Regions from separate parts of the Anaerostipes rhamnosivorans genome, predicted to be linked through region 2. Evidence: riboswitches for the same ligand, from Rfam matches in the RefSeq annotation. Region 2 holds a riboswitch; the other holds the start of a gene.
What was found. A riboswitch is a leader RNA that binds a small molecule or an ion and turns the genes downstream of it on or off. The one in region 2 is predicted to bind ZMP and ZTP.
Positions count from the first base shown of each region.

Region 1 (5,949 bases), 680 kb from region 2:
TGTTGGATACACCGTCCTGGCACACGTCGCGATAAGGGATCTTGGCAACAGAGTTTAAGGAAGCCAGGGCACCGCTGTTGTCGCGTCCGTGCATTGGGTTTGCCCCAGGAGCGAGAGGCTCCCCTAATTTTCTTCCGTCTGGTGTAGACCCTGTCTTCTTACCGTACATAACATTGGATGTGATGGTAAGTGCGGACAATGTATGGATCGCATTTCTATAGATTGGGTGTTTCTTTAATTCCTCAGAGAATAAAGTCACAGTATTTACAGCCAGATCATCTGCCCGGTCATCATCGTTTCCGTATTTTGGGAATTCTCCTTCGGTCTCAAAGTCCACAGCCACGCCGTTTTCATTTCGTACTGGCTTCACAGTAGCATATTTGATCGCTGATAAAGAATCCGCTGCGATGGAAAGCCCCGCAACGCCGTATGCAGCGATACGTTCCAGGTTTGTATCGTGCAGTGCAAACTGGCTTGCCTCGTAAGCGTATTTATCGTGCATGTAATGAATGATGTTGACAGTATCTACATACAATTCTGCCACATAGGCCAGAACCTTTTTATAGTTTGTCCAAACCTTGTCATAATCCAGTACGTCATCAGTGATCGGTTCAATTCCAGGGATAACTTCAATGCCTTTCTTCTCGTCGATACCGCCGTTGATAGCGTATAACAGAGATTTGGCAAGGTTGCAGCGAGCACCAAACAGCTGGGTCTGTTTTCCGACCTTCATTGCAGATACACAGCAGGCGATAGCGTAATCGTCTCCGTAGATCGGGCGCATAACGTCGTCGTTTTCGTACTGAATGGAATCTGTATCAATGGAAACCTTGGAGCAGAACTTCTTGAAGTTTGCTGGAAGCTTCTCAGACCAGAGTACGGTCAGGTTTGGCTCCGGTGCGGTTCCCAGGTTGTACAGAGTGTGGAGGTAACGGAAAGAAGTCTTAGTTACCAATGGTTTGCTGTTAATGCCGATGCCGCCGATAGACTCTGTGATCCAGGTAGGATCACCGCCGAACAGCTCATCATATTCCGGCGTTCTTAAATGTCTCACAAGACGCAGCTTGATAATAAACTGGTCAATCAGTTCCTGTGCTTCTTTTTCGGTCAGAACTCCGCTTTCAAGGTCACGCTGGATGTAAATATCAAGGAAGGTAGAGGTACGTCCGAGGGATGTGGCAGCTCCGTTGTTTTCCTTTACACCGGCGAGATAAGCCATGTACAAGGCCTGTACTGCTTCTTTCGCGTTAGATGCAGGCTTGGAGATGTCAACTCCGTAGGACGCAGCCATTTCTTTGATATCCCCTAAAGCGCGGATCTGTTCGGATACTTCTTCTCTTGCGCGGATACGTTCTTCACTCATCGGTCCGTCCAGGGCATCCAGGTCACGTTTCTTTTCTTCCACAAGATAATCAATTCCGTAAAGAGCGACACGGCGGTAGTCGCCGATGACACGTCCGCGTCCGTATGCATCCGGAAGACCAGTTAAAAGTCCTGCAGTCCTTGCAAGTCTTGTGCGCTGCGGATATGCATCAAACACACCTTCATTATGTGTTTTGCGGTATTCATTGAAGTGGCGGTCAATTTCTGGATTCAGCTTATATCCATACTGTTCCAGGGAAGAATGGGCCATCCTTTTTCCGCCGTATAAGTTGACGATACGTTTCAGGGGCGCATCTGTCTGGAGACCGACAATGACTTCATTTTCTTTGTCGATGTATCCAGGGGCAAAGTTTGTAATGCCGGAAATAATGTCAGTTTCCACATCTAAAACGCCGCCTTTTTTTGTCTCCTCTGAGAGCAGTTCTTCGCATTTGTTCCACACTTTTTGAGTTCTATCGGTAACACCTGCCAGGAAGGTGTCATCACCTTCGTACAATGTATAGTTTTTCTGGATAAAATCCCTTACGTTCGTTTCCTTAGTCCATTTTCCTTCTTTAAAGCCGTTCCATTGGTTTAACATTGTTTTCCTCCATATTGATTAAAATAGGTTTCCTGAAAGTGTCTGGTTTGTTCCTTGTCCATTGCCGGAACATTTGAGAGAGGATAAGAAAGATTCATCACCTCATATTTATTGATGCCGAGCAAATGATAGGGAAGCAGTTCTACCTTTTCCACGTTGGGTATTCGGTCTATGTATGCTTTTAATTCCCTCATGTGTTCTTCGCTGTCCGTAAGCCCCGGAACCACTACATGCCGGATCCAGATCTTTGTGCCGTTTCGTTTTAATGCCTCTAAAAATTCATCAAAACGGTCCATAGGCCTTCCGGTCATAGACTCGTATGCCGGTTTTGTTATTTCTTTGAGATCCAGAAGTACAAGATCTGTGTAAGAAAGAATCTCGTCGTAATTTCCCTGTCCAACGCCGGCGGTGTCAATGCATGTATGAATTTCTTCCTGTTTGCAGAGTTTTAATGTTTCCAGTAAAAACTCCGGCTGCATCAGCGGCTCTCCACCCGAAAAGGTTACTCCGCCGTTCTGCTTAAAGTACGGTTTGAAGCGGGAGATCTTTTTGACCAGCGCTTCCGGGGTCAGTTCTTCACCACCTGTAAATTCCCAGGTGTCTGGGTTGTGACAGAACTTACACCGGAGGGCACAGCCCTGAAAAAAGATCACGGTGCGGATGCCGGGGCCATCGACTAATCCCATGGATTCCATGGAATGGATGTGTCCAACAATCATAGGAACCTCCTGTAAAAATGTTGATTGGCTGCCTGGTGTGCATACTGCCTGCAGGGCTTTTTTATTTCATAGGGAGGTTCGCAGAACTTTCCTAATGGAATAAAAAAAGCCGCACGTCCAGGCAAAGTGCCCAGACGGTCGGCTAAAAATTCGTTGTCATACTTCCTGTGGTAAACTCCACTTGTCCGTCAGTCATATGACTTATGACTTTAAAATACTATACCTGACACCAGGATGTCAACCCCGGATTTGAAATTTGGTGTGTTAAATTTTTAGCCAGCTCCATCGTAACGCGGCATTTCCTACTTGTCCACTGGGTATCTGATAAAAGTTTTCATGTTTAAAATTTAGAAAATCCGGGCATGTTCATAGTATGAAGAAAAAATCAAAGATCTGGATGCTGTTCCTGGCCGCTGCCGTGATCCTCGGCGCTGTATGGTCAAAAGGAAAAGATGACAGAGTGAATGAAAATATAAAGCAGAAAGTTGTGCGATTCCATATCCGCGCAAACAGCGACAGCAAAAAAGACCAGGCTGAAAAGCTGCTGGTCCGGGATCAGGTCGTAAAGTATTTAAAGCCGTATATGGAACATGCAAAGACAAAGGAAGAAGCCGAGAAAGTATTGGCCAGCAAGAAACAGGAAATTGCAAAAGTGGCTAAGACTACATTAAAGAAAAACGGAAGGGAGCTCCCGGTGAAAGTGTATATGACCAGAGAAGAATTCCCCCAAAAAGATTACGGAAGCTATGTTTTTCCAAAAGGTACTTACGATGCGCTGAGAATCGATCTTGGAGATGCTGCAGGCCATAACTGGTGGTGCGTGATGTTTCCGGATCTCTGCATTACAAAGGAGAGTGAGGCAGCCAAAGACAAAAAGACCAGAAAAAAACTGGAGCAACAGGTGGGGGAAAAAGGAGTGAAGAAGCTGGAGAAGAAAAAAAAGAAGCTGCCATGGTTTTTGCAGTGGCTGGAGTGATAAGGTAATATTTACTAAATATTCTCACAAAAATTAACTAATCCAATAGTTGAAATTTCTTGTAAGAGTTGGTATAATAAAGTTACAAAAGTTTTAATTTTTTATAACAATACAAGATATTTCCAACATACGACTGACCTATGTGAACGGAAACTTTGACCAATGTTTTAACAATCTTACTGGATGTGGGCGGCGATACGGACCGCTGCCTGTCTCTTCAAAGGAAGAGGAAAAGAGAAGGAGATGGTATGGGTGAGGAAGAGTTCAAGGAGACACGAAGTTTGGGAAGTGAAGTATTTCTATAAGTCTTTGCTGCTGATAACCGCAGGGATCGTAATGCTGGTGGCTTTCCGGTTATTATTGAGATAACTGCCGAGGATACATATCAATTAAGAAGAGGGAATTTTACGGGTGTATTCCGTAAAATACCTTCTTTTTTTTCGTTTCATCCGGGAACCATAAATACAAATAGAGAAATGAAATGCAACTTTTTCGTTTTTTCAGGCGTCTAATTTATCAAGATAGATGTAAGGAGAGAGTACAGATGAGAAATAAATGGAACAAAGAAAAAACAAAGGAAATGAAAGACTTTTACAGATCCATCTTATTGATCTCACTGGGGATCACCATGCTCTTGATCTTTCAGGTCATGCTGATGTAGCGGATTTGCGAGATGTATTGTAAACCAAATAATCAAAAATAGTTTACAATAGAAAGGCGAAATGATACAATAAGCGGGTTACGAAATGAGTTTAACGAAAGGAAAGGGGAAATCGTTTTGAGAAAAACTATGGAAACCCGATGGATTGTGTTGTGCGGTATGTTTGCTGCCCTGACTGCGGCTGGAGCATTCATTCAGATCCCGGTGCCGTTTATGGACTATTTTACTCTTCAATTTTTATTTGTACTGCTTGCAGGGATGCTTCTCGGCCCAAGGTACGGGAGTATTTCTATGGGAATTTATGTCCTTGTGGGACTTGCCGGGGTTCCTGTTTTTGCGGCGGGAGGAGGCATACAGTATATGCTGCGGCCAAGCTTTGGATATCTCATTGGATTTATTGCCGGGGCCTGGATCACGGGAATTCTTTGCGGCAGGCAAAGGAGGGAGGGACTCAGAGCATATTTGCCTGCTGCTTTCGCAGGGATGGCTGTTACCTACTTGATCGGATTCAGTTATAAGTATATGATTTTGAATACATATTTAGGGCAGAAAACACCATTTGCTGCTGTGATACTGTCTGCATTTCCCCTGGATCTGCCGGGAGATGCATTGCTGTGTGTGGCCGCCTCTGCATTTGCAGAAAGGGTAAAAGCATACCTGGGCACAGACCTGTTAGGGGAGGGCCATAGAGTATGAAAAACGGTATTTTTGTGACGGCGACTGGCACAGATATAGGAAAGACATATATTTCTGCCTTGCTCGTAAAAACTCTGCGCAGGCAGGGGATCGACGCTGGGTACTTCAAACCGGCCTTAAGCGGAGCTGTCTGGTCAGAAGACAGGCTGGTGCCGGGGGACGCGGATTATGTGTGCAGGAAATCGGGGCTTTCTGGTCCGCCGGACCAGTATGTGGCATACGTCTATGAACCATCGGTCTCCCCACATCTGGCGGCTAAAATGAGCGGAAGGCCGATTGAGAAAGATGTGGTCTCACAGAGTTTTTTGGAGATTCAGAAGAGGTTTGACTATGTGGTGGCTGAAGGCTGTGGCGGAATTGTCTGTCCGCTGAGGGCAGATGATGATGAGATGATGATGCTCACCGATGTGGCAACTCTGACAGGGTTTCAGCTGTTGATCGTGGCGCCTTCCGGACTGGGTGCCATCCAGGCAGCCGTGACCACGGCAGAATATGCGGCGATGAAAGGTTTTGAGATCTGCGGAATCGTGATGAATCATTTTAAAAGAGGAGATCTGATCCATGAGGACAACCGGTATCAGATTGAGCGTTTGACAGGTATAAAAGTGACCGGTGTGGCTGATGACGCAGAGGAAATAGATGTCAGCTGCTTTTTGTGAAAACAAAAAATTCCCTCAAATCAAATGAGGGAATTTCATAAGTTATGCCTCAGAAGGCAAAGCCTCGGATTCCGGCTTTTTTGCCGAGATCATGAGCAGTTTTTTTAGTTTATGTACCCGGAACTTTGTGAGTCCGGCAGCTTTAAACATACCCAGGATCTCATGGGTAGATGGCCGTTTGACCTTACAGGACGGAAGTACCTTGTCCGCAATGTTCCCGGAAATCCTTATGAGCTCGGGGAAGGCCACGACACCGATATAGAGACGTCCTCCCG
Region 1 is NZ_CP040058.1:3,310,782-3,316,730, reverse strand. It holds gene pflB (formate C-acetyltransferase) at 1-1,963, opposite strand, end outside; gene pflA (pyruvate formate-lyase-activating protein) at 1,957-2,682, opposite strand; ZMP/ZTP riboswitch at 2,804-2,888, opposite strand; gene spoIIR (stage II sporulation protein R) at 3,056-3,658, shown strand; gene AR1Y2_RS16395 (biotin transporter BioY) at 4,449-5,015, shown strand; gene bioD (dethiobiotin synthase) at 5,012-5,674, shown strand; gene AR1Y2_RS16385 (class I SAM-dependent methyltransferase) at 5,717-5,949, opposite strand, start outside.
Region 1: another riboswitch for ZMP and ZTP. It lies ahead of pflA (pyruvate formate-lyase-activating protein); the one in region 2 lies ahead of AR1Y2_RS13065 (IMP cyclohydrolase).

Region 2 (5,949 bases):
CATATTTTACTGTTCCGTGAGCTTGAGTTCTCTCTAAAAGACATCAGACAGATTTTAGACCGTCCGGACTTTGACCGGCAAAAAGCGCTGGACCAGCAGATTGAACTATTAATGCTGAAAAAGGATCGTCTGGAACATCTGATTGATTTTGCTCTTGGAATACAGAAGTTAGGAGTGGAGCCATTGAATTATCAGGCATTTGACAAACAGACACTGGAAAACTATAAAGCCGAGGCAAAAAAGAGTTGGGGCCAAACAGAAGCTTTCCAGGAATACGAACAAAAGACCCAGGACTATACAGAGGAGGACCTAAAGTTCATGAATACAAAGTTTATGGCAAACTTTGTGGAATTCGGCCGTCTGAAAGCCGAAGATCCGGCATCTGAAACTGTAAAAAAGCAAGTTGAAGCCTTAAAGCAGTCGATCACAGACCAGTATTATACTTGTACCGACGATATCCTCGCCTCTCTCGGTACTATGTACACCGGTGATGACAGGATGAAGGAGTCCATTGACCGCGCTGGAGGACAGGGCACTGCCCAGTTTGTTTCAGACGCGATCCGCATTTACTGCCAGTCCCATTCATAGGCAAGGGAGAGAAATCATAATGATTTCTCTCCCTTTATGATTTAGTGATGGAATAAACGGATTCCTGTAAAACACATAGCCATATTGTATTTGTTGCATGTTTCAATAACATGGTCATCACGGATAGAACCGCCCGGCTCAGCCACATAAGAGACACCACTCTTGTGAGCCCTCTCAATGTTATCCCCAAATGGGAAAAACGCATCAGATCCAAGAGCGACTCCTGTCAGCTGCGAAAGCCATTCTCGTTTTTCTTCTCTCGTAAATACTTCTGGCTTCACTTTAAAGATGTTTTCCCACTCTCCGTCAGCCAGAACATCCATATAATCATCTCCGATATACAAATCAATGGCATTGTCACGGTCCGCTCTGCGGATACCGTCAACGAACTGCAGTCCCATAACTTTCGGTGCCTGGCGCAGATACCAGTTATCCGCCTTCTGTCCTGCCAGGCGTGTACAATGGATCCTGGACTGCTGTCCGGCACCGATACCGATGGCCTGTCCATCCTTTGCATAGCAGACAGAGTTAGACTGTGTATACTTCAATGTGATCATGGCAATGGCCAGGTCGATTTTTGCGGAGTCAGGAATTTCCTTATTTTCTGTGACAATATCGTTAAAGAAATCTTTGTCGATGTTCAGCTCATTCCTTCCCTGTTCAAAAGTGATGCCAAACACTTCTTTGCGTTCGATCGGAGCAGGCACATAATCCGGATCAATCTCGATCACATTGTAGTTCCCTTTTTTCTTTTCGTTTAAGATCTCAAGCGCTTCCGGCTCATATCCTGGAGCGATCACTCCGTCGGAAACTTCTCTTTTGATAATCTTTGCTGTGGCTGCGTCACACACATCAGAAAGTGAAATAAAATCTCCGAAAGAAGACATCCTGTCTGCTCCTCTTGCCCTGGCGTAAGCATTGGCGGGAGGGGTAAATTCCATATCCATATCATCCACCCAATAGATTTTCTTTTCTACATCTGACATGGGAAGTCCTACTGCCGCACCTGCCGGTGAGACATGTTTAAAGGAAGCCGCTGCCGGAAGTCCGGTTGCTTTCTTCAGTTCCTTCACCAGCTGCCAGCCATTTAATGCATCAAGGAAATTAATGTATCCTGGCTTTCCACTTAACACTTTGATCGGCAGTTCTCCATCTTCCATGTAGATCCTTGACGGTTTCTGGTTTGGATTGCATCCGTATTTTAATTCTAATTCCTTCATGGTTTCCTCCTATTGATTCTTGTTCACGATCCTTGTTTCATATTCTCCTGTTTCGATATTGATATACCTTACAAACAGTGACACTTTATTATCCTCATTCAGGCTGTCCCAAATACGGCCTGTAAATGTCTCGATGTCATCCTCCACACCAACTAACTTCGGTTCTCCTTCAAAGCTTGGGAGCGGATCCCCATCCTGCATATAGGTATGGATGAAATGGCCTTCCCCGTTTACTGGATTTTCGTAAGCAAATGTATAGCGGTTGCATGCATTCGGATTGCCGTTATTGCTTTTTAAAATGGACATGGCATAATTGTAAGTTCCATTTTCCACGTGCATGATACCTGAAATACGCGGAGTATAATTCGGAGCATCCGGCTCAAACTCTCTTGTGCGAAGTGCCTGTTCAAACGTCTGCTGTTTATCCATAAGCTCATAGATCGTATCTGTCTGATCTCCGTTAGTCACAATCGTCTTATTCCCAAGCACCTTCACCGGGGCATAGATGATAAGACTTGGGTCGCTCAACTTGGATGGATCAAATGCCTGGGTTCGGATTCCTTTTCCGTCCTCAATAAACACACGGTTTCTGCTGTTCTCACTTCTTCCCATGATAAAGTATGCAGTTACTGCATAAGTTCCGTTGGGTGATTTTCCAATCACAATCCCTCTGCCAGGATATGAATTCCCTTTTAACTCGTCTTCCAATGACAACATCTTCATTGTCTTACATCCTCCTTTTGGCTTGTTTACTTTGCGTACCAAATGCGATTTGACGTAGTCAAATGATTCCTCACGCATTTGTGTTCATAACGCCCGCAGGGCTGTTTTATTCCATAGGGAAAACTATCCTATAGAATAAAACAGCCGCCTGGGCATACTAAATAAAAGTTGCCCAGGCGGCCGACATGTCTACTACCGTGCTCCCCGTGGTTTCTCCACTATCCGCCAGTCGCACAGCTTTCAAAATAAATATACACTATGATCCGCCATTTTTCAAGTTAATTTTCAGAAACCGTAAAGCCTGTAATCCGCGGATAATCTTCATCTAAAACTAAAACATCTGTATCATCAGTTCTGCGGCAGCAGTATTTGTAACTGCCGGTACGTTGTGTACATCACAGACACGAAGCAGCGCTGAAACATCCGGCTCATGAGGCTGCGCTGTCAATGGGTCCCGGAAGAACACAACCAGTCCAATCTTTCCTTCTGCAATCCTGCCGCCTAACTGCTGGTCACCGCCATAAGGTCCTGACAGATATCGCTTTACAGGAAGGCCGGTGGCTTCCTCCACTCTTTTTCCGGTAGTACCAGTTGCAACTAAGTTATACTTTGCTAAAGTCTCTTTATTCTTTTTTGCAAATTCCACCATCTCATCTTTTTTCTTATCATGTGCAATCAATGCAATTATCATAATTTTATCCTCCTGATGTTTATTGACTGTAAAGCCAATCTACACTATAGGCGCTATTTTTTCAAGAGGAATATCTTTAGATCAGCGTTTCAGAGACTTTACAGAAGAAAACTGACTATATATTTTCTTTTTCCTGACTGTCTGATAGGATCTGACCTTAAAATAATACCGCTTTTTCTTTGTTAATTTACCTTTTGTATAAGATGATTTTTTCACTGACACTGTCGCGATCCGCTTATACCCAGATGATTTTTTCTTGGACATATAAATCTGGTACTTTGTCACACCAGAGACCTTTGACCATGTTATTTTGATCCCCTTTGACCCGCTCTTTTTTAGTTTTTTGATCTTATTGGATTTTGGAATCACTGTGATTTTACAGGATACTTTTTTGCCACTTCCACTTGTTCCCGTAATCACTGCTGTGCCGACTTTTTTTGCTGTCACTTTACCTGCAGAACTGATGGACGCCACCGATGAATTGGAGCTGGACCACCTGACGGTTGGAAATGCGTTTTTTGGCTCTGTGTAACTTTTCAGCGTATAAGAGGAACCCCTTTTCAGCGACAGCGACTTCTTACTCAGTTTAAAGCTCTTTGCCGGAATGCTTTTGATCAAAAAATTCAGATCTACATATCCGTTGATTCCCGGAACATTTCCTTTGTCGGTGCTCTGCCACATAATGTAACTTCCAGAATAACTACAGACACTATTGTACTGTGCAATCCATCTGGGGTACTTTTGGAATAACTTATCTGTCAGTTTCTTCTCAAACCATTCTTTATTAGCATAGATTCCGACATTCGTATAGCCGTTTGCCTTTAATCTGTCTGCAAAAGCGCCTGCTATCTGTGCCACTTTGGAGTTTGAAAGTTTATATATATCGTTTTCTTCCAGATCGTAATAAATAGGATAGGAAAGTTTCCTGTCCTGTATCAATCGGATCACATGGTCAGCTTCGCTTTTTGCTTTTTCTACTGTGTCTGCATAGGAATAGAGATAAACTCCATATGGTATATTCAGCCGTTCACATTCCGATACGTTTCGAAGCCATTGATCATCATCTTGCTCTGGTTGATTCATCCCATAGCCACACCGGAGAATAACAAAGTCAATACCGGATGCCTTCACTTTCTCCCAGTCAATCTTTTTCTGATGGTGGCTGACATCAATTCCTTTTGCCCATGCACCTGGAATCGGGCTGCCAAGATCATTTACAAACATCCCGTTGACTTTATTCCAGGCATTGCTGTAACCCCTGGCAGATCTGCTAGCCATCTGCCCCTCAGTTGAGTAAATGGGCTTTCCATCCTTATAACGCCAGCTGTCTTCTTTCCCGCTTTCTTTCTTTTCCTGCTGTACATTCTGCTGGCTGCCATACACTGTCTGAGCGGCAGGCGCCAGCCCCATCCCCACTGCCATGAAAACGGCAAAAAACCTATTACATACCTTTATCTTAAGATTTGCCATGTCTTCTCCTTTCAATAATCTTACATTTGTAGGATTATTATACCATATGGATAATGGAATGGCTATATCTATTATATCTCACATGAATTCATTCATGAAACAGAAAAAAGATCCCCTATAGGATCTTCTTTCTCTATTGCATTGTATTCTTCCTTATTTTAACGTTTTAATGATTTGACAGAACTAAAACTGCTGTAATACTTTGTTTTCCCTACCGTTTTGTATGAACGGACTTTGAAATAATAACGCCTGCCTCTTTTCAGGCTCTTTTTTGTATAGCTGGCGGATTTTGAGGAAGCAGTCTTAATCCGTTTAAAACCAGAAGATTTCTTTTTAGACATATAGATTTGGTATTTTGTCGTCCCGCTCACTTTTGACCATGTAATCTTGATGCTTTTCTTTCCGAATTTCTTGAGCTTTTTAATTTTATTGGTCTTAGGCCGGACAGTGACTTTGCACGCTGCCTTCTTTCCGTTAGATGACTTCGCTGTAATGGTTGCTTTTCCAACTCCTTTGGCAGTAACCTTTCCGCTAGAAGAAACCACTGCAACTTTCTTATTCGAGCTGCTCCATGTCACATTTTTATTTCCTGCATTGGACGGTGAAATGGACTTTTTCAGTGTATAGGAAGATCCATTTTTGAGACCCAGACTTGTCTTATTCAACTTCACAGAAGAAACCGCTGCTGTATGATAAGCGTTTACGTTCCAGGATCCAATCTTAAAGTTTAAATCTACATTTGTACCAATACCACTGACCGTACCGGTAGAGGTACTTTGCCACATGTGATAATCTCCTTTATAATCACAGCGGTAATTATACTGTGCCACCCATCTAGGATTTTTATCAAACACACTGCTTGTTAAAAGTGAGGAAAACCAATATTTATTGGCATAGACGCCTACATTTTTATAGCCTGCATTGTTCAATGTTTTTATGAAGGTATCTGCGATATCCGACAGTTTTTTATTGGACAATCCTCCCTGGTACTTCTCATCCTCCATGTCATAATAGATTGGATAAGAAAGCTTCTTCCCTTTGATCAGGCGTATCACGTGTTCTGCTTCACTTTTTGCTTTTGTAGTGTTTGTCGCATAGGAATAAATATAAACACCATAAGGCATGCCGATTCTCTCACATTCAGAAGAATTATATGCCCATGTAGGATCATCCTGGCTTTTAAGATTCTCGCCGTATCCCACTCTTAGGATCGCATAGTCAATCCCGTCTGCTTTGACTTTGTTCCAGTCAATCTTT
Region 2 is NZ_CP040058.1:2,632,416-2,638,364, forward strand. It holds gene AR1Y2_RS13055 (MerR family transcriptional regulator) at 1-588, shown strand, start outside; gene AR1Y2_RS13060 (phosphoribosylaminoimidazolecarboxamide formyltransferase) at 630-1,808, opposite strand; gene AR1Y2_RS13065 (IMP cyclohydrolase) at 1,818-2,531, opposite strand; ZMP/ZTP riboswitch at 2,695-2,774, opposite strand; gene AR1Y2_RS13070 (methylglyoxal synthase) at 2,863-3,222, opposite strand; gene AR1Y2_RS13075 (GH25 family lysozyme) at 3,304-4,692, opposite strand; gene AR1Y2_RS13080 (GH25 family lysozyme) at 4,851-5,949, opposite strand, start outside.